DNA from 3 places in the Saccharopolyspora mangrovi genome. Region 2 is predicted to be linked to each of the others. Evidence: riboswitches for the same ligand, from Rfam matches in the RefSeq annotation. Region 2 holds a riboswitch; each other region holds the start of a gene.

Region 1 (10,002 bases), on a different contig from region 2:
CCGGTCACGATCCACACCAGCCAGTACCCCCAGCCGGTCGCGAAGCGGGCCCACGGGCCGACGAACTCGCCCGCGTACTCGGCGAACGAACCGCTCACCGGGCGGTACATCAGCAGCTCGCCGAGCGCCCGCATCACGAAGAAGATCATCACGCCGGCGATGGCGTAGATCAGGATGAGGCCGGGGCCGACCTGGTTCAGCGCCTTGCCGGAGCCGAGGAACAACCCGACACCGATCGCACCACCGATGGCGATCATGTTGATGTGCCGGGTGCTGAGATCTCTCTTGTACTCGGCCACTGGCTGGCTCATGGGAGTTTTGCTCCTTTGTGGACGAATGTCGCAAATCTCCGGCGAGTTCCCGCCGGTCGGTCCGCGGAGATGATCCACCCGCCCGCCGACCTGCGGCAAGAGTTCGGGACATACCGAAAAGGCAACCTCGCGGCCCGCATTCGCCCCATGCCGGAGCGTGCACGAAAAAACGCCGCATTCCGGACACAGTGGACCGGAACGCGGCGTTTCCCGCTCAGGCGATCAGAGGTTCGGGTACAGCGGGTGCTTCGCCGCCAGCGCCTCGACCCGGGTGCGCAGCTCGGCGCTGATCGACTCGTCGAAGTTCGGCTTGAGGGCCTGCGCGATCACTTCGGCGACCTCGGTGAACTCCTCCTTGCCGAAACCGCGCGTGGCCAGCGCCGGGGTGCCGATCCGCAGACCCGAGGTGACCATCGGCGGGCGCGGGTCGTTCGGCACGGCGTTGCGGTTGACGGTGATGCCGATCTCGTGCAGCCGGTCCTCGGCCTGCTTGCCGTCCAGCTCGGAGTGGCGCAGGTCCACCAGCACCAGGTGCACGTCGGTGCCGCCGGAGACCAGCGAGACACCGGCCTCGGCCGCGTCGGCGGCCAGCAGGCGCTCGGCCAGGATCTGGGCGCCCTCGACGGTGCGGCGCTGGCGGTCCTTGAACTCCTCGCCGGCGGCGATCTTGAAGGCCACCGCCTTGCCCGCGATCACGTGCTCCAGCGGGCCGCCCTGCTGACCGGGGAAGACCGCGGAGTTGAACTTCTTGGTGAACTCCTCGTCGTTGGACAGGATCACGCCACCGCGCGGGCCGCCCAGCGTCTTGTGCGTGGTCGTGGTGACCACGTGCGCGTGCGGCAGCGGCGACGGGTGCAGACCCGCGGCCACCAGGCCAGCGAAGTGCGCCATGTCGACCATCAGGTAGGCGCCGACCTCGTCGGCGATCTCCCGGAACCGCTTGAAGTCCAGCTGGCGCGGGTAGGCCGACCAGCCCGCGACGATCAGCTGCGGCTTGCTCTCCCGGGCCAGGCGCGCGACCTCGTCCATGTCGACCCGGTGGTCGGATTCGGAGACGTGGTACGGCACGACGTTGTAGAGCTTGCCGGAGAAGTTGATCCGCATGCCGTGGGTCAGGTGACCGCCGTGGGCCAGGTCCAGGCCCATGATGGTGTCGCCCGGCTTGAGCAGCGCGAACATCGCGGCCGCGTTCGCCTGCGCGCCCGAGTGCGGCTGCACGTTGGCGTAGCTGGCGCCGAAGAGGTCCTTGATCCGGTCGATGGCCAGCTGCTCGACGACGTCGACGTGCTCGCAGCCGCCGTAGTAGCGCTTGCCCGGGTAGCCCTCGGCGTACTTGTTGGTCAGCACCGAGCCCTGCGCCTGCAGCACGGCCTGCGGGGCGAAGTTCTCCGAGGCGATCATCTCGAGGGTGTTCTGCTGGCGACCCAGCTCGGCGCCGACCGCCGCTGCCACCTCCGGGTCAACCGCTGCCAGGGCATCGTTGAACAGATCCGGGTTCGACATCAGTGTGTGCCTCCTGTTTCTTTCTGGAGTCAGGCGTTGCGGCGGTAGAACGGCAGCTCGACGACCTGCACCGCGACGTTGCGGCCGCGGATGTCGACCTGCAGCGCCGTGCCGGGCTCGCTGTGCTCCCGGTCGACGTAGGCCATTCCGATCGGGTGTCCGAGGGTCGGGGACGGTGCGCCGCTGGTGACCTCGCCGATCTCGGCGCCGTCGGCGTCGAGGACGCGGTAGCCGTGACGCGGCGCCCGCCGCTGGTCAGTGGTCAGTCCCACCAGGGTGCGCTCCGTGGGCTTCTCGGCAACCGCGGCCAGCGCGGACTTGCCGACGAAGTCGGCGTCCTTGTCCAGCTTGACGACCCGGCCGAGGTTCGCGTGGTACGGCGTCAGGTCGGCGGAGAGCTCGTTGCCGTACAGCGGCATGCCCGCTTCCAGCCGCAGCGTGTCGCGGCAGGACAGCCCGGCGGGCTGCAGGTCGTGCTCGGCGCCGGACTCGCTCAGCGCCTGCCACACGGCCACGGCGTCGCCGGGGGCGGTGAACAGCTCGAAGCCGTCTTCGCCGGTGTAGCCGGTGCGCGCCAGCAGCACGTCCTTGCCGGCGACCGTCGCGCGGTAGCCGGCGTAGTACTTGACGGTGCTCAGGTCGGTGTCGGTCAGCGGCGCCAGGATCGCCACCGCGTTCGGCCCCTGGACGGCGATCAGCGCGTAGTCGTCGGAGACGTCGGCGTGCTTCGCGTCGAAGCCGGAGACCCGCTCGGCCAGCTCGGCGGAGACCACCGCGGCGTTGGCGGCGTTGGCCACGACCAGGAACTCCTGCTCGGCGAGCCGGTAGACGATCAGGTCGTCGAGCACGCCGCCGGAGTCGTTGCAGATCATGGTGTAGCGCGCGCGACCAGGGGTGATGGCGGAGGCGTTGGCGACCAGCGCGTGGTCCAGCGCCTCGGCGGCCTGCCGGCCGCTGATCAGGATCTCGCCCATGTGCGTGAGGTCGAACAGTCCCGCGCCGGTGCGCACGGCGTTGTGCTCGGCGGTGTCGCCGCTGTAGCGCAGCGGCATCTGCCAGCCGGCGAACTCGGTGAACGTGGCGCCGAGGGACTCGTGCACCGCGTGCAGCGGTGTCTGTCGGGGCGACGACATGGTGAAACTCCTCCTGGGTGGGCGTGCCGGTCGGCAGTCGAGGGCCGGTCAGCTCACGCGCCCAACCTTATCCGGGGCGCCTCGACCCCCGACCGGCGCGGTCTGCGCTGGTCGGGCGGGGTCTCCCCGGAGTCATTGGCCTGAGAGTTTCACCACCCGGCAGGGTGGTTTGCACCGTGGGCGAGAAGCGCGATGCTCCTGCTTTTCTCCGTGTTTCGCCTGGTGTCCTGCGGTAATGGTGCCTGAGAGTTTACTGGGGAGTATTGCTCCTTCGGCGCCTCGCCCGGCCGGGGCGAGGTCTCTCCCGCGAGACGTCATCGGCGCGGTATTCGGTTGTACCGCTCACAGACGCTACGAACCGCCTCACCCCCAGTCAACAGGAAGACCGAGTGATCTCGACCCTTGCGCAGCGGCCCGGTGCGACACCCCGTCGCGCCCGCGCCGGGCCCCGGGTCAGGTCTCCGCAGTGAGTTGTTGGTGTTGGACCTTGAGGCCGTCGATGAGGGCGGTGAGGGCGAGCTCGAAGCTGGCCGTGTCTATCTCGGCGGCCTTCTGGTGGAGCAGGTGGGCTCTGCTGAGGTGCGGGTAGCGGTTGGTGTAGAGCGCGGCGTCGGCGGGGAAGCCGTGGCTGAACGACCCCATCGCCGAGCCGACGACCAGGTACTTCGTCGAGGCGCCGATCATCGTGGCGTAGCGCTGGGGCCACCCGGCGCTGGTGAGGCCGCCGTGCACGGCGTCTGCGGCGCGCAGCGCGGCGTCGCGGCGGGCCGGGCCGTAGGCGATGAACGGGACCAGGTTCGGGTGGCCGGCCAGGGCCGCGCGGTAGGAGCGGGCCCAGGTGCGCAGTCCGGTGATCCAGTCCTGGGCGAACCCGGAGACGTCGACCTCGCGCATCACCTCGTCGGCGATCTCGTGCAGCAGGTCTTCCTTGGTGGCCACGTGGTTGTACAGCGAGGCCGCGCGCACGTCGAGGCGTTCGGCCAGCCTGCGCATCGAGAGCGCTTCCAGGCCCTCGGCGTCGATGATCTCCAGCCCCGTCCTCCGGATGCGGTCCGGGGAGAGGCGGGGTGTGCTGGGTCGGGGCAACGTCTTCTCCTCGCCGGAATCCCTTGCGGCGTGCGCCGGAACGGTTCTAGGCTGCCATAAAACTAACGGTGTTAGTTACCGGCCTGCACGGAAAGGAACGACGCGATGGTCGACTTCTCGCTCTCCGACACCGAGCGCGACATCCGCGACTGGGTGCGCAACTTCGTCCAGCGGGAGCTCATGCCGCTGGAACCGGAGGTGTTGCGCAGGGAGCGGGCGGGTCAGCGCGGTCTCAGCAAGGACGAGCTGGTCGAACTGCAGGACAAGGCCAAGGACGCCGGGTTCTGGGGCGTGCAGACGCCCGAGGAGTACGGCGGGATGAACCTCTCGGCGGTCATGACGGCGCTGATCGAGGTCGAGCTCGGACGCACCTACGTGCCGTTCCGCTTCGGCGGCTACGCCGACAACATCCTCTACTACGCCAACGAGGACCAGAAGCAGCGCTACCTGCTGCCGACCATCGAGGGCACCCGCAAGTCCTGCTTCGCCATCACCGAACCCGGCGCGGGTTCGGACGCGAAGAACCTGCGCACCACCGCCGTCCGGGACGGCGACGAGTGGGTCATCAACGGCGAGAAGACCTTCATCACCGGCGGGATCGACGCCGACTTCGTGATGGTCTTCGCCGTCACCGATCGGGACAAGGGCGCCAACGGCGGGGTCACCTGCTTCCTCGTCGACCGCGACATGGGCTGGAAGTCCGAGCCGATCGACATCATGGGCCCCGACGAGCGCCAGCCGGCCGCGCTGGTGTTCGACAACGTCCGGGTGCCCGCCGAGAACGTGCTCGGCGAGGTCGGCAACGGGTTCGGGCTGGCCATGCAGTGGATCGGCCGCGGCCGCTACCTGCTGCCCGCTCACGCGCTGGGCGCCTGCGAGCGGCTGGTCGAGATGGCCTCGGAGTACGCCAAGAGCCGCGAGACCTTCGGCGCCCCGATCGCCGACCGGCAGGCCATCCAGTGGATGGTCGCCGACTCCGCGGTCGAGATCGAGGCGCTGCGCTGGCTGATCCTGCAGGCCGCCTGGCAGGTCGACCAGGGGATGGACTCCCGGCACGCGCAGTCCATCGCCAAGCTGTTCGGCGCCACGCGCGCCAACGAGATCGTCGACCGGGTCATGCAGATCCACGGCGGCATGGGCTACACCAAGGAGCTGCCGGTCGAGCGCTGGTACCGCGACCTGCGGCTTCTCCGGATCTTCGAGGGCACCGACGAGATCCAGCGCCGCACCATCGCCCGCAACGTGCTCAAGGGTCACGCCAGCATCAGCGGGGTCCTCGGCTGAGTTCGCCACCCGTTCCACGGCGGGATCCGTGAGTCGTGGGTGATTTGTCGGTACCCTGGTGAACAACGGCCACGATGCATCGGGAGTGATGATGTCGCTGTTCAAGAAGGTCACCGACTTCGCGAAGAGCCCGCAGGGCAAGAAGGTGATCGACCAGGCCAAGAAGTACGCCTCCGACCCGAAGAACAAGGAAAAGATCGACCAGGTCAAGAACAAGTTCACGGGCAAGGGTGGATCCGGCTCGCAGGGCGGTCACCACTGAGCGGAAAACCCAGGACGGCTCCCGGCTTCGGCCGGGAGCCGTTTTTCTGTTGCCGGAGGGGCGATCAACAGTAGAGTCGCCTCCCGGGTTGTTCTCGATGACGGGCAGCACGGAGGTCGCGATTGGGCAGCGCGCACGTCGCCGGAACGTTCGACACCAAGGGCGCGGAACTGGGCTACGTCGCCGAGCTCATCGCCCGGGGGCATCCCGTCGTCACCGTGGACCTGTCGACCACGGGTGAGAGCTCTTCGGGTGCCGACGTCTCCGCCGCCCAGGTCGCCGGGCACCACCCGGGCGGTGTCGCGGCGGTGTTCACCGGCGACCGGGGGACGGCGGTGACCGCGATGGCCACCGCCTTCGCGCACTTCCTGCGCAGCCGCGACGTCGACGGCGTCATCGGGCTCGGCGGCTCGGGCGGGACCGCGCTGGTCACCCCGGCGATGCGGGAACTGCCGGTGGGCGTGCCCAAGGTGATGGTGTCCACTGTGGCCTCCGGTGACGTGTCCGGCTACGTCGACGCCACCGACATCGCGATGTTCCCGTCGGTCACCGACGTCGCCGGGCTGAACCGGATCTCCCGCCGCATCCTCGCCAACGCCGCGCACGCGCTGCTCGGCGCCCTCAGCCACCCGATGCCGCAGGCCGAGGACAAACCCGCCGTCGCGCTGTCGATGTTCGGCGTCACCACGCCCTGCGTGACCGCCGCGGCCGGGAAGCTGGAGGCCGACTTCGACCCGCTGGTGTTCCACGCGACTGGGACCGGCGGGCGGGCGATGGAGAAGCTCGTCGACGACGGCCTGGTGCGCGCGGTCCTGGACATCACCACCACCGAGGTCTGCGACCTCGTCGCCGGGGGCGTGATGAGCGCGGGCGAGCAGCGGCTCGACGCCATCGCCCGCACCCGGGTGCCCTACGTGGGCTCGTGCGGAGCGCTGGACATGGTGAACTTCGGTGCGCTGGAGACGGTTCCGGAGCGCTACCGGGACCGCAACCTCTACGTGCACAACCCGCAGGTCACCTTGATGCGCACCACGCCGGAGGAATGCCGGGAGATCGGCTCGTTCATCGCGCGCAAGCTCAACGCCTGCCAGGGCCCGGTCCGCTTCCTGCTGCCGCTCGGCGGTGTGTCCATGTTGGACGCGCCGGACCAGCCCTTCCACGACCCCGAGGCCGACGCCGCGCTGTTCGACACCATCGAGCGCGAGGTCGAGCAGACCGAGGACCGCCGCGTGCTGCGGATCGCCCACAACGTCAACGACGAGGAGTTCGTCACGGCGCTGCTGGCGGCGTTCCGTGAAATCCTCGACCGGTAGGGGCATTCGAGACTGGAGGGGCGATGAACGGATTCGACCGCGCGGACCTGCTGCGCGAGTTCCACGCCAAAGCCCAGCGCGGCGAACCCATCGTCGGTGGGGGAGCGGGCACCGGGCTGTCGGCCAAGTGCGAAGAGGCCGGTGGCATCGACCTGATCGTCATCTACAACTCCGGCCGCTACCGGATGGCCGGGCGCGGCTCGCTGGCCGGGCTGCTGGCCTACGGCAACGCCAACGACATCGTGGTGGAGATGGCCCGCGAGGTGCTGCCGGTCGTGCAGCGCACGCCCGTGCTGGCGGGGGTCAACGGCACCGACCCGTTCATGCTGCGCGAGCGCTTCCTGCGCGAACTGCGGGATCTCGGCTTCGCCGGCATCCAGAACTTCCCGACCGTGGGGCTCATCGACGGCACCTTCCGGGCCAACCTGGAGGAGACCGGCATGGGCTACGGGCTGGAGGTCGAGCTCGTCGCCGCCGCGCGCGAAGCCGATCTGCTCACCACCCCGTACGTGTTCTCCGCCGACGACGCGCGGGTGATGACCGAGGCCGGTGCCGACATCATCGTCTGCCACATGGGCTTGACCACCGGCGGCGCGATCGGTGCGGAGACCGCCAAGAACCTCGACGACTGCGTCCGGCTCATCGACGAGTGGTCGCAGGCCGCCGCCGAGGTCCGCGACGACGTCCTGGTGCTGTGCCACGGCGGGCCGATCGCGATGCCGGACGACGCCGCCTACGTGCTGTCGAAAACCCAGCGCTGCCACGGCTTCTACGGCGCCAGCAGCATGGAACGACTCCCGACCGAGAAGGCCCTGACCGAGCAGACCAAGGCGTTCACCAACATCAAGCCCTAGGAGGAGCCATGCGCAGCTACGCCAGCGCCGTCATCGAAGCCCCCGTCGAGAAGGTGTGGGAGGCCGTCCGCGACTTCGACGGACTCCCGGTCTGGCACCCGGCGATCGCCTCCAGCGAGATCGAGGACGGCCGCGACCCCGCGAGCGTCGGTTGCGTGCGGCGGCTCGAGCTCGGCGACGGCGGCGAGGTCCGGGAGCGGCTGGTGGCCCTCGACGACGCCGCCCGCAGCTGCACCTACGAGTTCGTGACCAGCCCGTTCCCGGTCCGCAGCTACCGCTCCACGATCCGCGTCCTGCCGGTGACCGACTCCGGGCGCAGCTTCGTGGAGTGGTCCGCCGGCTTCGACGCCGACGCCGACGTCGAAGCCGAGATGGACAAGACCTTCGCCCAAGGCGTCTACGCCACGGGTCTGAAAGGACTAGCGGCGCACCTCGCGGGCTGATCAAGCGGAGTTTCAGCCGAAACCGCCTCACGTGCGGGGAGGGAGGTTTCCGCTGAAACGTCCCTCCCCGGCCAACCGTGAAAGTGAAGGCCTCGGGGATGGCGGGGGATCGTTCCGGTTAGAGTCGGGCGCGTGCCAAGCCCTACCCCCGCAGACATCGCCCACTCCGACCGGGTCGTGGTGACCGGAGGCTCCGGCTTCGTAGGCCGCGCCGTGGTCCGCGCGTTCGTCGAGCGCGGCACACCGGTCACCATCGTCGACCTGCAGGCCCCGCCGGAGTCCCTCCAGGACCCGCTGGTGAGCTTCGTGGAGGGCGACCTGCGCGACGCCGACGTGCGGGACCGGGCCATCGCGCCCGGCAGCGCCGGCATCGTCCACCTGGCCGCGATCACCTCGGTGCTCAAGTCCGTCGAGCAGCCCGCCGCGACCTACGCCAACAACGTCGAGGTCACCCAGCACCTGCTGGAGCTGGCCCGCGAGCGCGAGGTCGGGCAGTTCATCCTCGCCTCCACCAACGCCGTGGTCGGCGACATCGGGCACGGCACGATCTCCGAGGCGCTGCCGGTCCGCCCGCTCACGCCCTACGGCGCCACCAAGGCCGCCTGCGAGATGCTGCTGTCCGGCTACGCGGGCGCCTACGGGATGTCGACCTGCGCGCTGCGGTTCACCAACATCTACGGCCCCGGCATGGGGCACAAGGACAGCTTCGTGCCTCGCCTGATGCGCGCCGCGCTGGCCGGTGAGGGCGTCGAGGTCTACGGCGACGGCGCGCAGCGACGCGACTTCGTGCACCTCGACGACGTCGTGCAGGGCGTGCTGGCCGCGTGGGACAAGCAGTACACCGGCACCGCGGTGATCGGCTCCGGCGAGTCGATCACGGTGCTGGAGCTCATCGACGCGGTCCGCGCCGCCACCGAGATCGACATCCCGGTCACCCACGTGCCCGCCAAGAACGGCGAGATGCCCGCGGTGATCGTCGACGTGTCCAAGGCCCAGCGCGAGCTCGGCTTCCAGCCGGGGGTGGAGCTGACCGACGGTCTGCGCACCGTCTGGGCGGACTTCGCCAGCGGAGCGCGGTGACGGCCGCGCTCACGCGCGCACTGCGCCGGCACTGGTTGCTGGCGCTGCTGGTGCTGGCCGGACTCGTGCTGCGGATCGTCACGCAGCTCGCCTACCGGCCGGCGCTGCTCTACATCGACTCGTTCCGCTACCTCGACGACGTCGGCGTCTTCCACCCCGGCGGCATCAACCCGGTCGGCTACGAGTGGTTCCTGTGGCCGCTGCTGGGCATCGGCGGGCTGACCGGCGTCGCCGTCGTGCAGCACCTGCTGGGCATCGGCCTGGGCATCGGCGTGTACGTCCTGCTGCGCCGCTTCGGCGTCCGCGAGTGGCTGGCCGCGCTGGCCGCCGCGCCGGTCCTGCTGGACGCCTACCAGCTGCAGATCGAGCAGCTGATCATGTCCGACCTGCTGTTCCAGGTGCTGCTGCTGGTCGCGGTGTACCTGCTGTGCTGGTGGGGCCCGCCCACGCCCAAGGTCGCCGCGATCGCCGGTGGTGTCCTGGCGCTGTCGGTGATGGTGCGTTCGGTCGGGCTGACGCTGGTGCTGCCCGCAGCGCTGTTCGTGCTGCTCGCGACGGGGCTGCGGCCGCGCGGGGGCTGGCGTCCCCGGCTGATCGCCACCGGCGCGCTGGTCGCCGGGTTCGGCGTGGCCGTGGTGGCCTACGCCCTCTACGGCGCGCTCGTCGCGGGCAAGTTCGGCGTCGGCGGTTCCGGCGGTGGGGGAGTGCTGTTCGGCCGCGCCGCCGTCGTGGC
Region 2 (10,002 bases):
TCGTCGCAGCGGACCACGACCACGCGCATCCCGGCCATCACGGCGCTGGCGGCGTTGGTGCCGTGCGCGCTGGCCGGGATCAGGCACACCTCGCGCTCGGCCTCACCACGGCTGTGGTGGTAGGCGCGGATGGCCAGCAGACCCGCGAACTCGCCCTGGCTGCCCGCGTTGGGCTGCAGGCTCACCGCGTCGTAGCCGGTGACCTCGGCGAGCCATTCCTGCAGGTCGGAGACGACCTTGAGCAGTCCCTCGGCGTCCTGGGCGGGCGCGAAGGGGTGCAGCGAGGAGAACTCGGGCCAGGTGATCGGCTCCATCTCCGCGGTCGCGTTGAGCTTCATGGTGCAGGAGCCCAGCGGGATCATGCTGCGGTCCAGCGCGATGTCCTTGTCCGACAGCTGCCGCAGGTAGCGCAGCAGCGAGGTCTCGGAGCGGTGCGTGCGGAACACCGGGTGCGTCAGGTACTCGGAGGTGCGCGCCAGCGCGGCGGGCAGCGCGTCGGCGGTCTCGGCGTCCAGCGCGTCGACGTCACCGGCACCGACGCCGAAAGCCTCCCACACCAGGGCCAGGTGGGCGCGGGTGGTGGTCTCGTCGCAGCTGATGCCCACGTGGTCGGCGTCGACCCGGCGCAGGTTCACGCCGCCCCGCCGGGCGGCGGCCAGCACCTCGTCGGCCTTGCCCGGGACCTTGGCCACCACGGTGTCGAAGAACTCGCCGTGCACGACCTCGACCCCGCCGCGGCGCAGCTGCTCGGCGAGCACGCTGGCCATCCGGTGCGCGCGGGTCGCGATGGCCTTGAGCCCGTCCGGTCCGTGGTAGACCGCGTACATCGAGGCGACCACGGCCAGCAGGACCTGCGCGGTGCAGATGTTGCTGGTGGCCTTCTCGCGGCGGATGTGCTGCTCGCGGGTCTGCAGCGCGAGCCGGTAGGCCTGGTTGCCGTCGACGTCGACGCTCACGCCGACCAGGCGGCCCGGCAGCTGCCGCTCGAGCCCCTTGCCCACGGCCATGAACCCGGCGTGCGGGCCGCCGAAGCCCATCGGCACGCCGAAGCGCTGGGTGCTGCCCACGACGACGTCGGCACCGATCTCACCGGGCGCGCGCAGCAGCGTCAGCGACAGCAGGTCGGCGGCCACCACGACCTTGGCGCCGCGCTCGTGGATCTCGGCGATCAGCGCCTCGTGGTCGCGCACCGCACCTGAGGCGCCCGGGTAGGACAGCAGGGCGCCGAAGAACTCGCCCTCGGGAAGCTCACCGGCCGACAGGTCGGCGACCTCGACCTCGATGCCCAGCGGCTCGGCGCGGGTCTCGATGACGGCGATGGTCTGCGGCAGCGTGTCGGCGTCGACCAGGAAGCGCGGCGACTTCGACTTGCCCGCGCGGCGCACCAGGGTCATGCCCTCGGCCGCGGCGGTGGCCTCGTCGAGCATCGAGGCGTTGGAGACCGGCACCCCGGTCAGGTCGGCGACCATCGTCTGGAAGTTCAGCAGCGCCTCCAACCGGCCCTGCGAGATCTCCGGCTGGTAGGGCGTGTAGGCGGTGTACCAGGCCGGGCTCTCCAGCACGTTGCGCAGGATCACCGGCGGGGTGACCGTGCCGTAGTAGCCCAGACCGATCATCTCGGCGTGCGGGGTGCAGCGGCTGGCCAGCTCGCGCAGCTCCGCCAGCGCCTCGGTCTCGGTGGCCGGGTCCGGCAGCGACAGCTGCAGGTCGCCCTCGCGGATGCTGTCCGGGACGGCCTTCTGCCCCAGCTCCTCCAGGGAGCCGACGCCGATCACGTCGAGCATGCGGGCCAGTTCGGCGGGCATCGGCCCGACGTGGCGGTCAGCGAAGGGCCTTCCGTGCTCCAGCGCGGCCAGTGGGATGCGGTCGTGCGTCGCGTCGGTCATCGCCAAAACCTCAATCATCGCGGCGAACAAAGGGCGAAGCAGCGGTGGCTGCTCTCCCCCTCTGTCACTGTTCGCCAAGCGAACGCCTGAGAGCTTCACCCGGCGGACCGGGCTTGCACCGTCGGCGGGGCCCACCTTCAGGTGTGCCCGCTTTCCAGAGGTATCTCGCCCGTGCGGTCCAGGTGGCCTGAGAGGTTGTCGGGGAGAGTTGCTCCTTCGGCGCCTGCCCTGGCAAGACCAGGACCGGACTCTCCCGCACGGGGTCGGCGATGCCGCTCAGAGTACCCGATCAACGCGGTTTATCAGACCATCAATGTCGGCTACCGCACACATGGACGATGCCTGTCGTTCAGCCGGTCTCCGCCTGGCGGTCGCGGCGGCGGGCCGCGAGCTCGTCGTTGATCGCCGACTCGATGTTCTCGCCGCCGTCGGCGCGCTCGGCCGGGAACTCGTGGATGGTCCCGCTGATCTCGCGCATCGCACCGCTGACCGCGATGCCGAACACTCCCTGGCCGCCCTGCAGCAGATCGACCACCTCCTCCGCGGAGGTGCACTCGTAGACCGTGGTGCCGTCGCTGAACAGCGTCAGCTTCGCCAGGTCCTGAACGCCGCGCTTGCGCAGGTGCTCCACCGCGACCCGGATGTTGTGCAGCGAAACCCCGGTGTCGAGCAGTCGCTTGACCACCTTGAGCACCAGGATGTCCTTGAACGAGTACAGCCGCTGGGAGCCGGAACCGGCAGCCCCGCGGATCGACGGGCCGACCAGCTTGGTGCGCGCCCAGTAGTCCAGCTGCCGGTAGGTGATGCCCGCGATCTGGCAGGCCGCCGGCCCGCGGTAACCGACCAGTTCGTCCGGGGCCGAGGCGTCGGGGAACAGCGCACCCTGCTCCACAGCGTCCGAGTTCGCTGCTTCCTCCACCACGCCTGCCTCCCCTCGTCCGGCCCGTAGCCGACGACGACGATCACCAGCGCCTGGACCGTTTGCGATCCAGGGCCGCGAAGCCGTACACCGGCTGAATCACACCGGGGCAATTCGCGTACATCCGAAGGTAGGCCCGCTCAGCAGGCGGGTCAACGCGACGCGCGGGCGGCGCGAGCTCTCGTTGCCCGAGCACGAGATCCGGCCCCCGAGCCGCTCCTGCAACTCGGGGGCCGGTGTGGTCTGTTCGGCCTACTACCGCCGGTCCGTCACGTGTCCGCGCCGCGGAAGTCCTCCGGCGAAACGGAGTCGAGGAACTCGCGGAACTTCTCCACCTCGTCCTCCTGCTCGTCCGGAATGATCAGCCCGGCCTCGTCGAGGACCGACTCGTCGGCGTGGATCGGCACACCGATGCGCAACGCCAGCGCCACCGAATCGCTCGGTCGCGCGGACACCCGCACATCGCCGTCGAACACCAGCTCGGCGAAGAAGGTGCCCTCCTGCAGATCGGTGATCCGGACCTGTTCCAGGTCGCGGCCGAGGGCGCCGATGACGTCCTTGAGCAGGTCGTGCGTGAGCGGCCGCTGGGGCCGCACGCCCTGCTGCTCCAGGGCGATGGCGGTCGCCTCCACCGACCCGATCCAGATCGGCAGGTAGCGCTCGCCCTCCGCCTCGCGCAACAGCAGGATCGGCTGGTTGGCTGGTAGTTCAACTCGCACGCCGACGACGCGCATCTCGCTGCTCATCGTCACATCGCCTCCTCCAGCGCGCCGAAGCGTGACTTCCCCGTCGAGGGTCCCGCACCGACGCCTCCGACGCTACCCGCGATACGGCGGACACGCCCTTCCCACCGGCGGTCCGGTGGACCACCGCCATCGCGGTCGTTGTAGTCGGGGCTCGTCGCCCGGACCGCTGGCTGAGCTCGTCGTTGAGCGCTGCCCAGCACAATACACCGCGCAGGGCCCCGTCGATTCGCCCGGAAAATGCCCTGCTGCGCGGTGGAAACCGCTTGTGGCTCCGGGAAATTCCCGGCGCGGGGAGGTCGCGTGCGCGCGGGCGGCGCAGCTGCCTCATGCGTCAGCGGGGCGACGCCGTGCGGCGCCGCCCCGCTGACGGGTTGAAAAAGCCCTGGTCGACGGCCTCAGCGGCCGCCCTGGCCCCCATCGATCGGCCCGGTGAGGAACACCAGGCGGAACTTCCCGATCTGCACCTCGTCGCCGTTGGCCAGCACCGAGGTGTCCACCGGTTCCCGGTTCACGTAGGTGCCGTTGAGGCTGCCCACGTCGACCACCACGAAGTCGTTGCCCTCGCGGCGGAACTCGGCGTGCCGCCGGGAGACCGTCACATCATCCAGGAAGATGTCGCTGTCCGGGTGCCGACCGGCGCTGGTGGTCTCGCGGTCCAGGAGGAACCGCGAACCCGCGTTCGGGCCGCGCTTGACCACCAGCAGGGCCGAACCCGCGGGCAGCGCATCGACCCCGGCTGCGGCGGCAGGCTCCGGGGCCGCGCTCTCGGTGCTTTCCGGCTCCGAGAGGAAGGGCCTGAAGACCGAGGTGGTCTCCGGTGACTGCTCCGGCGGAACGTCGCCGAAGCCGCTGTTTTGGCTCACCTGAGCTCTCCTCTACGCGGATAGATCGTGCCAAGTATGCGCCCAACGTACCGTGCCTGGACAGCCTCGTAACGAGCGACTCCTGACATCGTCGCACAGCGGAGGCCAGGCGGGACGATCATGCCTGGTCGATCAGGTTCTGGTAACCGTCGGCGTCGAGCAGACCCGCCAGTTGGTCCGGGTCGGCGAGCCGGATCTCCACCATCCAGCCGTCCCCCGCGGCGTCCGAGTTGACCAACTCCGGCTGGTCCTCGAGAGCGGTGTTGCCTGCGGTGACCTCACCGGTCACCGGGGCGTAGATGTCGGAGACGCTCTTGGTCGACTCCACCTCGCCCATCGAGTCCCCGGCGGCGACCTGCTGCCCCACCTCGGGGAGCTGCACGAACACCACGTCGCCGAGCTGCTGCTGGGCGTAGTCGGTGATGCCGATGCGCACCGTGCCCTCGCCGACGAGCTGGACCCATTCGTGCTCTTCGGTGTACTTGATCTCCGGGGCCGCCACGGTGGTCCCGCCTTTCGTCCGCTGTGTGCAACGTGCCGAGTGATCGGCGCGGCGAGCGTATTCACCGCCCGGCGAGGGCCGCAAGACGACGCGCAGCGGAGATCAGGTGCGCGCTCTGGCGCCGCGCACGGCGGCGATGACCTGCCCCAGGTAGAGGATCCCGGCCCACAGGTAGAGCGCGCCGCCCCAGGCGGTGAAGGCGTAGGCGATCGGGCGGACCACGTCGGCGCCGGTGAAGTCGTCCTGCACCAGCAGCAGCAGCGGGAAGGCGTACATCAGGCAGAACGTGGCAGCCTTGCCGAGGTAGTGCACCTCGGGCGGCTCGTAGCCGTGCCAGCGCAGCACCGGCAGGCACAGGGTGAGCACGACGTCGCGGCCGACCAGGGCGACCGCGACCCACCAGGGGATGACGTCGCGCAGCACGAAGGCGATCAGCGTGGCGACGATGTAGAGCCGGTCGGCGGCGGGGTCGAGCAGCTCGCCGATGCGGCTGTACTGGTTGAGCCAGCGGGCGAGCTTGCCGTCGAGCCAGTCGGTGGCACCGCTGATCACCAGGACCAGCAGCGCGAGCAGGTCGGCCTGCGGGCCGAGCAGCAGCCAGAGGAAGACCGGAACGCCGGCCAGGCGGATGACGCTGAGCAGGTTCGGCAGCGTCCACCAGGGGTCGGCCCAGACCCCGCGGGCGACTTCGCGGATCCGGTCCAGGCCCGGGTCGCCCGGCCCTCGGTGTCCCTGACCGGCCTCGCCCTTCGGCCCGCTCGTGGTGTTTTCCGTGGTGCGCTCGGCGTCCTGCACCACGAGCCTCCCCTGAATGGTTGTGCGCACTGCCCCGCAACGGGTGCACACCTGTGCATCCTTACCCGATCAGGGTCTCATATCGCCAGCGCAACCCACCTGGCGGCCAGCCGGAGGCGGGACCTCCTGCGATGCGGTGAGGTCCGGCGGTGGTCAGCCGCGGGTGCGGCTCCAGCCCCGGCGGCGCAACTCGGCATCGGTGAGGAACCGGGCTCTGCCGCGATCGTCGACGCCCGCCCAGCGGGCGCCCGCGGTCCCCTCGCGGACGTAGGAGTGGCCGCCGCTCCAGACCACGCTGCACGGCGCGGTCGGCAAGTCGTTCGGATCGTCGACGGTCGCTGTTGCCCTGGGAGGCTCTGCCGGTTCCATCGTGCCCATAGTTCGTAGCACCTCCGATTCATTTGTCGGCGCGGGACACCTCGGTGTTAGCCCGGCCATCGGCTCGCCGCCGATTGTGGGGTCTGGAAGTCGCGCTGTCGCGCTGGAAACCCACCCGCAGCGCCCAGCGGGCGAACGGCGTCGCCGAAGCGCACGAGGTGGGAGCGCGACCGAATTCCGTTCGCCCGTTCGTCCGAACCCCGAAGTTTCGCTCGTGACGAACGCGTTTCGGCCGAACGGAGGCGCGGGGCCCTGGCGCCATGATCTGATCTGCGGTACTACACAGGCGGTGTTCCAGCGGACGCGGGAGGTAGTCGGACGATGGGTGCTTACGCGGAGAGCTACCGGCGGAGCCTGACCGACCGCGAGGGCTTCTGGCTCGACGCGGCGCGGGCGATCGACTGGGACCGCGAGCCGTCACGAGCGCTGGATGACTCCGAGGCGCCGATGTACCGCTGGTTCCCGGACGGCGAGCTCAACACCTGCTTCAACGCCCTGGACCGGCACGTGCGCGACGGCCGGGGCGACCAGGCCGCGCTGATCTGGGACTCGGCGATGACCGGCGTGGTGCGGACCTGGACCTACCGGGAGCTGCTGGAGGCGGTCGCGCGCTTCGCCGGGGCGCTGCGGGCGCGGGGCGTGACCCGGGGTGATCGGGTGGTGCTCTACCTGCCGATGATCCCCGAGGCGGCGATCGCGATGCTGGCGTGCGCGCGGATCGGCGCGGTGCACTCGGTGGTCTTCGGCGGCTTCGCGCCCAAGGAGCTGGCGGCGCGCCTCGACGACGCCCGGCCGAAGGTGATCGTGGCGGCCTCGTGCGGGCTCGAGCCCAACCGGGTCGTGGAGTACAAGCCGATCGTCGACGAGGCGCTGCGGCAGACCGAGCACCAGCCGGACGCGGTGATCGTGCTCCAGCGCGAGCAGGCGCGCGCCGAACTGGGTCCGCGCGACGTCGACTGGCAGGACGCGCTGGCGGGCGTCGAGCCCGCCGAGTGCGTGCCGGTCAAGGCTACCGACCCGCTCTACGTGCTCTACACCTCGGGCACCACCGGCAAGCCCAAGGGCGTGGTGCGCGACAACGGCGGGCACGCCGTGGCGCTGCGCTGGTCGATGGCCAACATCTACGACATCTCCCCCGGCGAGGTCTTCTGGACCGCCTCGGACGTGGGCTGGGTGGTCGGCCACTCCTACATCGTCTACGCGCCGCTGCTGACCGGGGCGACGACGGTGGTCTACGAAGGCAAGCCGGTGGGCACGCCGGACGCGGGGGCGTTCTGGCGGGTCATCGCCCAGCACCGGGTGAAGGCGCTGTTCACCGCGCCGACGGCGCTGCGGGCGATCAAGCGCGTCGACCCGGACGGTCGGCTGCTGGCCGAGCACGACACCTCGTGCCTGCAGACGCTGTTCCTGGCCGGCGAGCGGCTGGATCCGGAGACCTACCACTGGGCCGCGGAGCAGCTGGGCGTGCCGGTGATCGACCACTGGTGGCAGACCGAGACGGGTTGGCCGATCTGCAGCAACCTGCGCGGGCTGGAGCCGATGCCGGTCAAGGCGGGTTCACCGACGGTGCCGGTGCCGGGTTACGAGATCGCGGTGCTGGACCAGGCCGGCAACCCGCTGCCGCCGGGCAACGATGGGGCGATCTGCCTGAAGCTGCCGCTGCCGCCCGGCACGCTGCCGACGCTGTGGGGCGATGACGAGCGGTTCCGCGAGTCCTACCTGTCGCGCTACGAGGGCTACTACGTCACCGGCGACAACGGCTACGTCGACTCCGACGGGTACGTGTTCGTGATGGGCCGCACCGACGACGTGATCAACGTGGCCGGGCACCGGTTGTCGACGGGGTCGATGGAGGCGGTGCTGGCCGCCCACCCGGCGGTGGCCGAGTGCGCGGTGATCGGCGTGCACGACCAGCTCAAAGGCCAAGTGCCGCGCGGGTTCGTGGTGCTCAAGTCCGGTGTGGACATCTCCGCGGAGACGTTGCGCGAGGAGCTGGTGGCAACGGTGCGCGAGCAGATCGGCCCGGTGGCGGCGTTCCGCGACGTCGCGGTCGTCGACGGGCTGCCCAAGACCCGCTCGGGCAAGATCCTGCGCAAGTCGATGCGCGAGATCGCCGATCGCGGCGACACGGCGGTGCCCTCGACCATCGAGGACCCGTCGGTCCTCGACCAACTGCGCCCGTCGTTGCGCGGGGACGGTTAGGTCCGGCGGAGCCCCTACCGCCTGCGGATCCCGTCGAGGAGGAATGCGGTGCGGCGGTCGTAGTCCTCCCGGCGGGGGCGGGTTCCGTGTTTGAGGGCGAGCGCGTTGTCGTGCAGGAGCGCGTGGAGGTCGTCCGCGCAGAACTCGGCCCGCAGCGCGCCCGCAGCGCGGCTCACCTCGATGAGCTCCTCGTTGATCTCGCCTGCGACCCGGCAGATCTCCAGCAGCCTCTGCGCATCGGGGTAGACCTGCAGCATCGCGTCGTTGGCGGCGGGTTGGCGGTACTGCAGGTCGCGGATCGCGGTGACGTAGTGCGCGAACCGCTCCCAGGGGTCGCCGATGGCGCGGGTGCGGTCGATGATGCCGCGCAGCTCGACCGCGACGACCTCTTCGATGACGGCGTCAATGAGACCGATCCGTCCGCCGAACCGGTCGAAGATCGTCGCCTTGCTCACCCCCGAGTGCCCGCCGAGCGGATCGGCGTCAGCGTCCGCGACGCCGGCAGAGCTCGTCACCTCGCCGAGCGCGGAGTGCGCGTGCGGCAGGCCTCCTACGAGGATCCGGCCGCGTTGCGCGCATCGTTCGAGGGCGCCGAGCAGGTGCTGCTGGTGTCCGGCAACGACCCGACCGCCGACGTCGCCGGGCTGCACGGCAACGCGATCGAGGCCGCCGCGGCAGCCGGCGTCCAGCGGTTGGTCTACACGAGCCAGCACGCCGCCACCCCCGGCAACCCGTACCCGCCGTCGCGGATCCACATCGCCACGGAGGAGATGCTCGCCGACTCCGGCATCGCCTGGACGTCGCTGCGCAACGCCGCCTACATCGCCGGGTGAGCCTGCTGCCGCGGCGGTCCGATACGTCCGTTCGGAGGCTTCCGGCTTCCGTTTTGGTCTATACCTTTGTGTGCACCGTTCCCCCGAGGATGGAGCCACAACGATGAGCGCACGACCCCGATCGAGGGCGGCGAGGGCCGGGCTGGCCGTCGTCGCCGGAGCACTGCTGGCCGCCGGAGCCGTGGCCCCGGCGAGCGCCGAACCCGCCTCCGCGATGGACGACATCGTGCCCGCGCCGGAATCGGTGCGGCCGAACCCGGCGGCCGAGTTCGAGCTGTCCGAGCAGACCGCCGTCCTGGCGCCCGGCGAGGCGGCCGGTGTCGGCGAGTACCTGGCGGGCGTGCTGCGGCCCGCGACCGGCTTCCCCGTGCCGGTCAACCCCGCGCTGCCCGGCACCGGTGACATCGCGCTGGCGCTGGACGGCGACCCGGCGCTGGGCCCGGAGGGCTACCGGCTGCAGGTCGCCGACGACGCGGTGAAGCTGCAGGCGACCAGCCCGGACGGCTTGTTCAACGGCGTGCAGACGCTGCGCCAGCTGCTGCCCGCGAGCATCGAGAGCCCGACCGCGCAGCCGGGTCCGTGGACGATGCCCGGCGGCGAGATCACCGACAAGCCGCGGTTCGCGCACCGCTCCGCACAGCTGGACCCGGCGCGGCACTTCTTCACCGTCGACATGGTCAAGCGCTACATCGACCAGGTCGCCAAGTACAAGATCAACAAGCTGCACCTGCACCTGACCGACGACCAGGGCTGGCGGCTGCAGATCAACAGCTGGCCGCGGTTGACCGAGGTCGGCGGGCAGACCGAGGTCGGCGGCACGCCGGGCGGGTTCTACACCCAGCAGGACTACTCCGAGATCGTCGACTACGCCGCGTCCC
Region 3 (10,002 bases), on a different contig from region 2:
CGTCGGGATCTGTGCGCGCCACGACGATCACCAGGTCGGACATGATGCCGTTGCTGATGAAGGTCTTCTGCCCGTTGAGCACGTACTCGTCGCCGTCGCGGATCGCGGTGGTGCGGATGCCCTGCAGATCGCTGCCCGCACCGGGCTCGGTCATCGCGATGGCCGAGATGAGCTCACCCGAGCAGAACGCGGGCAGCCAGCGCTGCTTCTGCTCGTCGTTGGCGAGCTTCATCAAGTAGGGCGCGACGATGTCGTTGTGCAGGGGCGATCCGAAACCGGAGACGCCCGCGTTGACGAGTTCTTCGTCGAAGACCACGTTGAACCGGAAGTCGTCAACACCTCCCCCGCCGAACTCGTCGTCGACGGCGAAGCCGAGCAGGCCCTGCGCACCGGCAGCGCGCCAGGCTTCCCGGCTGACCTGGCCGGCGTCCTCCCACTCCTGCAGGTGCGGGACGAGTTCCTTGGTGACGAAGGTCCGAACCGTTTCGCGGAACGCCTCGTGTTCGGGCTCGAACAACTCCCTGCGCATCTTCACGCATCCTTCCGGTTCGGCGGGCGGCGCGTGGAAGGGAACCTTCCTGTCATTACCGGGCCCGCGGGGCCGCTTCAGGGGAACGGAACTGTCGGTCGGCCGGGCCGAGTCATTCCGGCGCGGAGTGCATCGCCCCGGAGTCGAGCAGGTCTTGGGGAAGTGCCCAGTCGCGCAGCACCTCTTCGGTGTGGGCACCGGGGGTGGCGACCGCGCCGGGCGGCGGGTTGGGGGTGCGGCTGAACCGGGGTGCGGGGGCGGGCTGCAGGGTCCCGTCGCGGCGCACGAGGGTGCCGCGAGCGGCCAGGTGCGGGTGCTCTTCGGCTTCGGCCATCGACAGCACGGGCGCGAAGCAGGCGTCGGAGCCGTCGAAGATCTCGGTCCACTCCTGGCGGGTGCGCTGCTTGAACTTCTCGGCGAAGGTCTTCCGCAGTTCGGGCCAGTTCGACGCGTCGTCGCGGTCTGGGACCTTTCCGGTCAGTTCGAGCCTGTCGAGCAGTTCGGCGTAGAACTTGGGTTCCAGCGCGCCCACCGAGATGTGTTCGCCGTCGGCGGTCTCGTAGACGTCGTAGTAGGGCGCCCCGGTGTCGAGCAGGTTGGTGCCGCGTTCGGTGCTCCACCCGCCTGAGCCGAAGAAGCCCCACAACATCGAGCCCAGGTGCGCGGTTCCGTCGACGATGGCGGCGTCGACGACTTGCCCGCGTCCACTGGCCCGGGCTTCCAGCAGTGCGGCGAGCACGCCGACGGCCAGGTACATCGCGCCGCCGCCGAAGTCGCCGAGCAGGTTCGCCGGAACCTGCGGCGGGCCGCCCTTGCGGCCGATGAGGTGCAGCATTCCGGTCAGCGAGACGTAGCCGACGTCGTGGCCGGAGGTGTGCGCGAGCGGTCCGTCCTGCCCCCACCCGGTCATCCGCCCGTAGACCAGCGCGGGGTTGAGCTCCCAGCACTGCTCGGGTCCGACGCCGAGGCGTTCGGTGACGCCGGGGCGCAGTCCTTCCAGCAGCACGTCGGCCTCGGCTGCGAGGGCGAGCACGGCTCGCGGGCCGTGCTCGTGCTTGAGGTCGACCTGCACCGACCGCTTGCCCCGGTTGAGCAGGTCGTCGGCGCCGCCGGTGACGCCGGGCCGGTCGACCCGGACCACGTCCGCGCCGAGGTCGGTCAGCAGCATCGCGCAGAACGGCGCCGGGCCGATCCCGGCGAGTTCGACGACTTTCACCCCGGCCAGCGGGCCGCCAGTTGCCGTCACGACAGAATCCTCTCCACGACGCGGAACCAGACCCTCCGACGACCCGGATTCCACGGACGACGCTGTGTCGGGCGACACAGGAATCACGACGCAATCAGTGTTACATCGTTGGTGTAACAGCGGTCAAGGAGTAGCGTGACCGGCATGCTCCGAACTGCGGACGAAGAGCTCACCATCGACGAACTGGCCGCCCGTGCCGGAGTGACCGTGCGAACGGTCCGGTTCTACTCATCGCGCGGCCTGCTGCCGGCTCCACGCCTGCGCGGCCGTCTGGGACTCTACGGCGCCGAGCACCTCGCGCGACTGGATCTGATCCGCGAGCTGCAGACGCTCGGGTTCACCTTGTCGGCGATCGAACGGCACCTGCAGCGCATCCCGGAGGGCTCGTCGCCCGACGAACTCGCCCTGCAACGCGCCCTGATCGCCCCGTGGACCGATGAGCACGCCGAGGAGCTCGACCGGCACGAACTGGATCGGCGCGCAGGTCGCCACCTCGACGACGAGCTGGTCGAGCACCTGGTGGAGCTGGGGGTCCTGCAGCGCATCGACGATCCCGACAAGTTGCGGCTGCCCAGCCCGGCGATGCTCGGCGTCGGCTTGCAGATCCTCGACCTGGGCTTGCCGCTGGAGATGCTGGTGCAGGCCAAGGGCATCGTCGAACAGCACACCGCGCAGATCGCGACCGAGCTGCGCGAGCTGTTCGCGGCCAACGTGCTGCGCCCTTACATGGAGCACGGACGCCCGGAGGACGAGCGGGAACGGGTGCGCGCGGCGACCGACCAGCTCCGGCCGCTGACCATCCAGGTGCTGGTCAACGGTTTTCAGCACGCGGTCAACGACGTCATCCGCGACCACGTCTGATTTCGCCTGATTCCTCCGGAGTTCCGCCTCGTGATCCGGTTCGCCGGGATGTGATTCCGGCTTTCGGCGCTGGTTTAGGGCGCCCCTGATCAGGTTTCATCGCCTCAACGCGCGACATTCGAAACCGTTGTTCGGGGCGAGGGGAGTTCGGATGCGATGAGCACCGAGGACGACTGGGCCGAGGCAGCACTGGAAACGACGATCCCGCGACTGTTCTCCCACAACACCACGCACTGCCCGGACCAGCCCGCGCTGACCGACGACGATCGGACCTTCACCTGGAGGCAGGCCGGCGAGGAGGTCGAGCTGCTGGCCGCAGCGCTCAACGCGCTCGGCCTGCAGCGCGGCCAGACCATCCTGCTGATGATGTCCAACCGCGCCGAGCACTGGCTGGTCGACGTCGCCGCAGCGCACCTGGGCGCGGTTCCCAGCACGCTGCACCCGGGGCTGAGCCAGGACCAGGTCCACGCCATCGCCGCCCACAGCCGCGCCCGGGTCGTGGTGCTGGAGAGCAGCGACCAGCTGCGCCGCTGGGCGAAAGCGCTGCGCAACAACACCACGATCGAGCACGTGGTGGTGCTCGACGAAGCGGTGATGGTCAGCGCCGATCACCGCTTCCGCACGTGGGGCGACCTGCGAAGACGGGGTGCGCAGCGGTTGCGCGAGGACCCTGGCCTGCTGCTGCGGGAGAGTTCCCCGATCACCCCTGGCACGCCTGCGGCCATCATCTATCCCAGCGAGGACTCCGACCGCCTCAAGGGCGTGGTGCTGACGCACCGCAACATCTGCTTCGCAGCCGCCGCCCTGCACCAGCTCACCAGGCCCGCACCGAACACGTCCCGGCTGAGCTACCTGCCGCTGAGCCACATAGCCGAGCGCGTGGTGGGCATCTACGCGGCCATCCACGGCGCCGCTCACGTGCACTTCTGCGGAGCTCGCGACGAGGTGCTCGCGCAGCTGCCGAGAACCCGGCCAGCGCTGTTCTTCGCCTCTGCCGAGGTGTGGTCGCAGCTGGCCGGCGTGCTTCGCGACATCCCGGCGGAGCGGCGCGCCACGCCCCGCGACGGCCAGCGGGTGCGTGCGCGCCTCGGGCTGGGCGGAACTGTGTGGCCGTCGAGCAGGTCCGGCCCGATCGACTCGGAGGTGCTGGAGCTGTTCAGTGGCATCGGGCTGGACGTCTGCGAGCTCTGGGGGCTGGTCGAGACGACCGGTTGCGCCACCACGAACCACCCCGGCGCCCGCCGCACCGGCACGGTCGGCCGCGCGATGCCCCGCATGGAGGTGCGCATCGCAGCCGACGGTGAGGTGCTGGTGCGCGGCCCGCTCGTGTGCGCGGGATACCTGGAGGCAGACGGGATGATCCGGCCCGTCACCGACGCGGACGGCTGGCTGGGCACCGGCGATGTCGGGGAGCTGGACCCGGATGGGTACCTGACGATCACCGGGCACAAGCCGGAGCTGTTCAGCGAGAACATGCCCTTGGCGTTGTGACGGCGGTTGCGAGCAGGGGAACCTTTCTGTCATCTCGGCCGCGCCGCGGAGGCTCAGCGCTGCTGCCCTGCACAGGCGGCGGTTCCGCCGTTCGGACGAGATAACGTGAGGTCATGGCGACCAATGGTGAAGAGGGGGCCGCTCGCTGGCCGCGGCGGCTCTACGCGGAGGGCGACGAGCCCGATCCCCGGTTCACGCTCGCCAACGAGCGGACGTTCCTGGCGTGGATCCGCACCGCGTTGGCGTTGATGGCCGGTGGTGTCGGCGTCGAGGCCCTCAACGCCGTGGCCGTCGAGCCCAACGCGATCCGCACGGTGCTGGCGGTCTCGTTGCTGCTGGCCGGGGTTGTGTGCAGCGCCACGGCTTTCACCAGGTGGGTCGCCACCGAGCGCGCGTTGCGCCGGGGCAGGCCGCTGCCCGCGCCCCGCTTGGCCCCCGCCCTCGGCTACGGGCTCGCCGCGATCGGCGTGGTCGCGTGCGTGCTGCTGTTCGTTACCGGGTTCTGAGGATGAGCGGGAACCAGCCCTGGGATCCGGGGCTGCAGATCGAGCGCACCACCCTCGCGTGGTTGCGCACGGTGCTGGCGTTCACCGCGAGCCTGCTGGTGATGCTCAAGCTGATCTCGCACCACAGCGCGATCGCGGCGGTCGTCTGCGCGCTCGCCACGCTGCCGGTCAGCGGGACCGTGGCGTTGCTGGTGTGGCGGCGCCACCACCGCAGCGACCGGCGGTTGCGCGCACGAGCACCGCTGCCGGGCGGGGCGTTGCCCGCCGCGACAGCGGTGCTGGCTGTGCTGGCCGGAGCGACCGGCGCGGTGTACGTGCTGTTCGCTTAGGCGACGCGAACGTCGATGTCGATGTTGCCTCGGACGGCGTTGGAGTACGGGCACACCGAATCCGCGGCTTCGGCGAGTTGCTGCGCCTGCTCGGCGGGCACGCCGGGCAGTTCGACGAGCAGGCCGACCTTGAGGCCGTAACCGCCCTCGCCGTTCGGGCCGATGCCGACCTCCGCGGTCACCGAGGACCCTTCGATGTCGACCTTCTGCTTGCGGGCCACGACCTGCAGCGCGCTGTGGAAGCAGGCGGAGTAACCGGCCGCGAACAGCTGCTCGGGGTTGGTGGCGCCGCCGGGACCGCCCATCTCCTTGGGGATGGCCAGTTCGAGGTCGACCTGCCCGTCCGAGGTGCGGGTGCGCCCGGCACGGCCGGCGCCGGTCGCGGTGGCCTCCGCGGTGTAGAGGACAGTCATGATCGTGTCTCCCTATTCTCGGTGACCCGGCGCGCCGCATCGTTCAACGTGGCCGTCAGGTCTTCCAATGTGGACCGCAGTTCGTCGACCTCTCCCAGGTCCATCCCGGTGGCGGAGACCATCCGCTGCGGGATGTCGCGCGCCTGCTGCCACAGCGCGCGCCCTTCGTCGGTGACCGCGACGCGCACGGACCGCTCGTCGGTCTCGCTGCGGGTGCGGACGATCAGGTCGCGGGACTGGAGTCGCTTCAGCAGCGGTGACAACGTCCCCGAGTCGAGTCGCAGCCGAGCGCAGAGCTCCTTGACCGTCAGCGACTCGCGCTCCCACAGCACCAGCATCACCAGGTACTGCGGATAGGTCAGGCCGATCTCGTCGAGGAACGGCCGGTAGAGGTTGGTGAACGCCCGCGACGCGCTGTGCAGCGCGAAGCAGAGCAGCCGATCCAGCGTCGAACCCGATTCCGTCGTCACGCGGTAGACGGTAGCCCACAACTGAGTTGTGCACAATCAAATTGGGTGCAATCGTTTCCGCGGTCGATCTCGCGAAGGTTCACCGGCGATTTCTTTCGCGCAGGTCAGCGCGGCGAAGCGGCCCTCGGTGATGACAGGAAGGTTCCCATGCTCACCTCAGGCCGCTGTCAGCACTCGATGACGTTGACGGCCAAGCCGCCGCGCGCGGTCTCCTTGTACTTGACCTTCATGTCGCGCCCGGTCTCCCGCATCGTCTTCATGACCTTGTCCAGGGACACGAAGTGGGTGCCGTCGCCGCGCAGCGCCATCCGGGCCGCCGTGATCGCCTTGACCGAGGCCACCGCGTTGCGCTCGATGCACGGGATCTGCACCAGACCGCCGATCGGATCGCAGGTGAGCCCCAGGTTGTGCTCCATCGCGATCTCGGCGGCGTTCTCCACCTGCTCGGGCGTCCCGCCGAGCACCTCGGCCAAGCCCGCAGCGGCCATCGAGCAGGCCGAGCCGACTTCGCCCTGGCAGCCGACCTCCGCGCCCGAGATGGACGCGTTCTCCTTGAACAGCACCCCGATCGCACCGGCCGTGAGCAAAAACCGCACCACACTGTCGTCGTCCGCGCCGGGCACGAACCGGGCGTAGTAGTGCAGCACCGCAGGCACGATCCCCGCCGCACCGTTGGTCGGCGCGGTCACCACGCGGCCACCTGCGGCGTTCTCCTCGTTGACCGCCAGGGCGAACAACGTGACCCACTCCAGGGGATCGTCCTGTTCGGTCAGGGCCGCGGCCAACTCCGCCGCGCGGCGCCGGACCTTCAGACCGCCGGGCAGCTCACCGGTGTTGCGGCATCCGTTGTCGACGCATTCCCGCATCACCCGCCAGATGTCGAGCAGCCCCGCGCGCACCGCGGGCTCCTCGCGCCACGACAGCTCGTTGGCCAGCATCACGCCGCTGATCGGCAGGCCGGACTCAGCGCTGCGCAGCAGCAGGTCGGCTCCCGTGCGGAAGGGCATGGGAACCGCTGTGTCATCGGCTTTGACCCGATCCGCGCCCGCGGCGTCCTCATCCACGACGAAACCGCCGCCCACCGAGTAGTAGACCGCCGAATCCAGTTCACCGCCGTCGTTGCCGATGGCGGTGAAGCGCAATCCGTTGGGGTGCTGCGGAAGGGATTTGCGCCTGTGCAGCACCAGATCCCGGGCACTGGTGAAGGGCAGCACCTGGTCGCCGCCGAGCCGCAGCAGGCCGCTCCGCTCGATCTCGTCCACCCGCCGCGCGCCGGCCACCGGGTCCACGGACTCCGGTCGGTGCCCTTCCAGCCCGAGCACGACCGCGCTCGGGCTCCCGTGCCCGTGGCCGGTCGCGCCGAGGGAACCGAACAACTCCGCTTTGACCCTGCTGACCTGGGAGATCGTCCCGTTCTCGCGCAGTCTGGAGGTGAACCGCTGCGCTGCGCGCATCGGTCCCACGGTGTGCGAGCTGGACGGGCCGATCCCCACCGAGAACAGGTCGAAGACACCGATCGCCATTGATCGTCTCGCCTCGTTCCGGGCTTCGCGGCTACTCGTTGATCAATTCGGCGTACTGCTGAGCCGTGAGGGTCGCACCCGTCTCGCTGACGCGCACCTCGATCAGCCAACCCTCGCCGTAGGGGTCGGAGTTGACCACGGCCGGGTCGTCCACGACGGACTCGTTGATGGTGACGATCTCGCCGGTGACGGGCGCGAACAGGTCGCTGACGGACTTGGTGGACTCGAGCTCACCGCACGCCTGACCGGCCTCGATCTTGTCGCCGACCTCGGGGAGCTGGACGAAGACGATGTCGCCGAGGGCGCTGGCGGCGTGCTCGGTGATGCCGATGCGCGCGACCTCGCCGCGGTCCTCGATCCACTCGTGCTCTTCGGTGTAGGACAGGTTCGTGGGCAGCGACATCGGGAGGCTCCAAAGCTGTTTCGAGGGGACGTCGATCCCCGGTTTCGGCTGGGCCTCCCCCTCTGTTGCGGAACCTGAGAGCTTCGCCGCTGCAGCGGCTTGCACCGTGGGTGGCCCGTCGGCGTCGACGAGCGCTTTCCAGAGTCGCCTCGCCCGAGCGGTCATGGGTGCCTGAGAGTTTGCTGGGGAGTGTTGCTCCTTCGGCGCCCTGCGCTGCTGGGCAGGGTCTCTCCCGCACGGGGTCGATGGCCGGTATGCGATTGTCGATGTGCTCAGCAACGATAAACGGGCCAGCGGGACTGTCAATGCACATGTGATCTCCGCCGGTGCGTCTTGGTCGAGGAGGACCCTTCGATGCTCGACATCCGGGCGCTGGTCGAGCGGGTCGGCCCGGCCCTGCTTCGCACGGTGATCAGCCCGGAGTCCAACACCGTCGCGGGCGACGTGGTGATCGCCGAACCTGATCAGCCCACGACCGCGACCGGCGGCGACCTGGTGCTGGGCGTGGGGATCGGTGACGGCGAGCAGGCGGTGCGCCTGGTGCGCGACTGCGGTGAGCAAGGTGCGGCCGCGGTGCTGCTCAAACCACCGGTCGCCGTGGAGGCCGCGGTCGTGGAGGCCGTGCGCGAAGCGGGGATAGCGCTGGTCGAGGTGCGGTCCGGGACCGCCTGGGCGCAGCTGGTGTGGCTGATCCGCGCCGCTCTGGCGGGCGGGATCAGGCAGGCGGAGGAGAGCGGCGTCGGTGTGGCGGACCTGTTCCGGCTCGCCGACGCGGTCGCCGACGTCGTGGACGCCCCGGTGACCATCGAGGACGCCCATTCCCAGGTGCTGGCCTACTCGGCGCGGCAGGACCTGACCGACCCGGCGCGGGTCTCCACGATCATGGGCCGCAAGCAGCCGGACGACGTGCTGGCGAAGTTCCGCGCCCGCGGCACGTTCCGGCAGCTGACCAAGGGCAGTTCGGCGATCTTCGTGCCCGGGCAGCAGGACGGGACGCTGCCGCGCCTGGTGATGCCGATCCGCATGGGCGGGGAGCTGCTCGGCTCGATGTGGGCGGTGGTGCCCGGCCCCGTCTCTGAAGAGCGCGCGACGGCCTTCGCCGACACCGCGCCGCTGGTGGCGCTGCAGCTGTTGCGCTGGCGCGCGGTCGCCGACGTGCAGCGGCGGCGGTCGGCGGAGCAGGTCCGATTGCTGCTCGACGGCAGTGACGGGTGGCGGGCGGCCGCCAACGAGCTGGCGGTGCCCAACGAAGCGCATCGCGTGATCGCGATCGAGATGCCGGCCTCCGACGAGCCCGCGGAGGGGCAGCGGCTGGCGATGTGGGAGTGGATCACCCGCGGCATCGGGCGGCGACCGCTGGTCACCGAGATCGGCGCGGTGCTCTACGCCCTGGTTCCCGACCGGGAGCGCGGCGGCGGTTGGCCCGAACTGCGCCAAGCGCTGCTGTCGCACGACCTCTCCCCTCGCCCGCTGATCGCGGTGGGCACGTCTGTGCCGGTCACCGACGTGCCGCGGTCCCGCGCCCAGGCGGAGGAGCTGATCGGCCTGCTGCGCACGGGTCTGGTGCGGCAGCGGGTCGCGGTCTACGAGGACCTGTGGCACCTGCTGGTGCTCAGCCGGATGGCGGGCGCGGCCACCGACGCCGGCGTTGCCGCGTTGGGTCCCCTCGTGGTGCTGCGCGAGCACGACCGCACGCAGGGAACCGAGCACCTGGCAACGCTGCACGCGTGGCTGCGGCATCCCGGTGATCCCCGGCAGGCCGGGCGGGAGCTGCGGGTGCACCCCAACACCTTCCGGTACCGGATGAAGCGGATCGGTCAGCTGGTGGACGTCGACCTCGACGACCCGGACGTCCGCTCGGCGCTGCTGGTGCAGCTGCTGGCCGAACGGTGGGCGCAGCACGGCTGAGGCCCGGCGGGCCGCGAGCAGGGGAACCTTTCTGCCACTCCGGCGGCCGCACGCTCGGGCGTTGTGCTGGCGGCACAAACAGCCGGGTCCAATCTCATGCTGTGGAAATGATGCGTTGTGCGCCACACCGGCCGATCGTTGTTTCCACACGACGAAAGGACTCCACGGTGAAGATCGCAGTGCCTCGCGAGATCAAGAACAACGAGTACCGGGTCGCGATCACCCCCGCCGGTGTGCACGAGCTGACCACGCGTGGTCATGACGTGTTCGTCGAAGCGGGCGCTGGCACCGGCTCCTCCATCCCCGACGAGGACTACCTCGCT

What was found. A riboswitch is a leader RNA that binds a small molecule or an ion and turns the genes downstream of it on or off. The one in region 2 is predicted to bind glycine.
Region 1: another riboswitch for glycine. It lies ahead of gcvT (glycine cleavage system aminomethyltransferase GcvT); the one in region 2 lies ahead of gcvP (aminomethyl-transferring glycine dehydrogenase).
Region 3: another riboswitch for glycine. It lies ahead of gcvH (glycine cleavage system protein GcvH); the one in region 2 lies ahead of gcvP (aminomethyl-transferring glycine dehydrogenase).

The regions. Positions count from the first base shown of each region.
Region 1 covers NZ_JAWLNX010000040.1:32,930-42,931, reverse strand. The annotation lists gene R4I43_RS33260 (amino acid permease) at 1-311, opposite strand, end outside; gene glyA (serine hydroxymethyltransferase) at 534-1,814, opposite strand; gene gcvT (glycine cleavage system aminomethyltransferase GcvT) at 1,844-2,947, opposite strand; glycine riboswitch at 3,067-3,166, opposite strand; glycine riboswitch at 3,168-3,264, opposite strand; gene R4I43_RS33245 (TetR/AcrR family transcriptional regulator) at 3,401-4,033, opposite strand; gene R4I43_RS33240 (acyl-CoA dehydrogenase family protein) at 4,139-5,317, shown strand; gene R4I43_RS33235 (hypothetical protein) at 5,409-5,579, shown strand; gene R4I43_RS33230 (Tm-1-like ATP-binding domain-containing protein) at 5,702-6,892, shown strand; gene R4I43_RS33225 (phosphoenolpyruvate hydrolase family protein) at 6,916-7,746, shown strand; gene R4I43_RS33220 (SRPBCC family protein) at 7,755-8,189, shown strand; gene R4I43_RS33215 (NAD-dependent epimerase/dehydratase family protein) at 8,322-9,269, shown strand; gene R4I43_RS33210 (glycosyltransferase family 2 protein) at 9,266-10,002, shown strand, end outside.
Region 2 covers NZ_JAWLNX010000029.1:35,482-45,483, forward strand. The annotation lists gene gcvP (aminomethyl-transferring glycine dehydrogenase) at 1-1,886, opposite strand, end outside; glycine riboswitch at 2,051-2,152, opposite strand; gene R4I43_RS29260 (MerR family transcriptional regulator) at 2,236-2,808, opposite strand; gene R4I43_RS29265 (bifunctional nuclease family protein) at 3,075-3,551, opposite strand; gene garA (glycogen accumulation regulator GarA) at 3,947-4,414, opposite strand; gene gcvH (glycine cleavage system protein GcvH) at 4,533-4,916, opposite strand; gene R4I43_RS29280 (CDP-alcohol phosphatidyltransferase family protein) at 5,019-5,714, opposite strand; gene R4I43_RS29285 (hypothetical protein) at 5,865-6,089, opposite strand; gene R4I43_RS29290 (propionyl-CoA synthetase) at 6,411-8,291, shown strand; gene R4I43_RS29295 (TetR/AcrR family transcriptional regulator) at 8,306-8,806, opposite strand; gene R4I43_RS29300 (NAD(P)H-binding protein) at 8,828-9,124, shown strand; gene R4I43_RS29305 (beta-N-acetylhexosaminidase) at 9,228-10,002, shown strand, end outside.
Region 3 covers NZ_JAWLNX010000007.1:156,630-166,631, reverse strand. The annotation lists gene R4I43_RS12520 (acyl-CoA dehydrogenase family protein) at 1-529, opposite strand, end outside; gene R4I43_RS12515 (CaiB/BaiF CoA transferase family protein) at 642-1,775, opposite strand; gene R4I43_RS12510 (MerR family transcriptional regulator) at 1,920-2,636, shown strand; gene R4I43_RS12505 (AMP-binding protein) at 2,793-4,127, shown strand; gene R4I43_RS12500 (YidH family protein) at 4,241-4,633, shown strand; gene R4I43_RS12495 (DUF202 domain-containing protein) at 4,636-4,962, shown strand; gene R4I43_RS12490 (organic hydroperoxide resistance protein) at 4,959-5,375, opposite strand; gene R4I43_RS12485 (MarR family winged helix-turn-helix transcriptional regulator) at 5,372-5,845, opposite strand; gene R4I43_RS12480 (L-serine ammonia-lyase) at 6,013-7,368, opposite strand; gene gcvH (glycine cleavage system protein GcvH) at 7,400-7,771, opposite strand; glycine riboswitch at 7,824-7,919, opposite strand; glycine riboswitch at 7,920-8,016, opposite strand; gene R4I43_RS12470 (PucR family transcriptional regulator) at 8,126-9,679, shown strand; gene ald (alanine dehydrogenase) at 9,847-10,002, shown strand, end outside.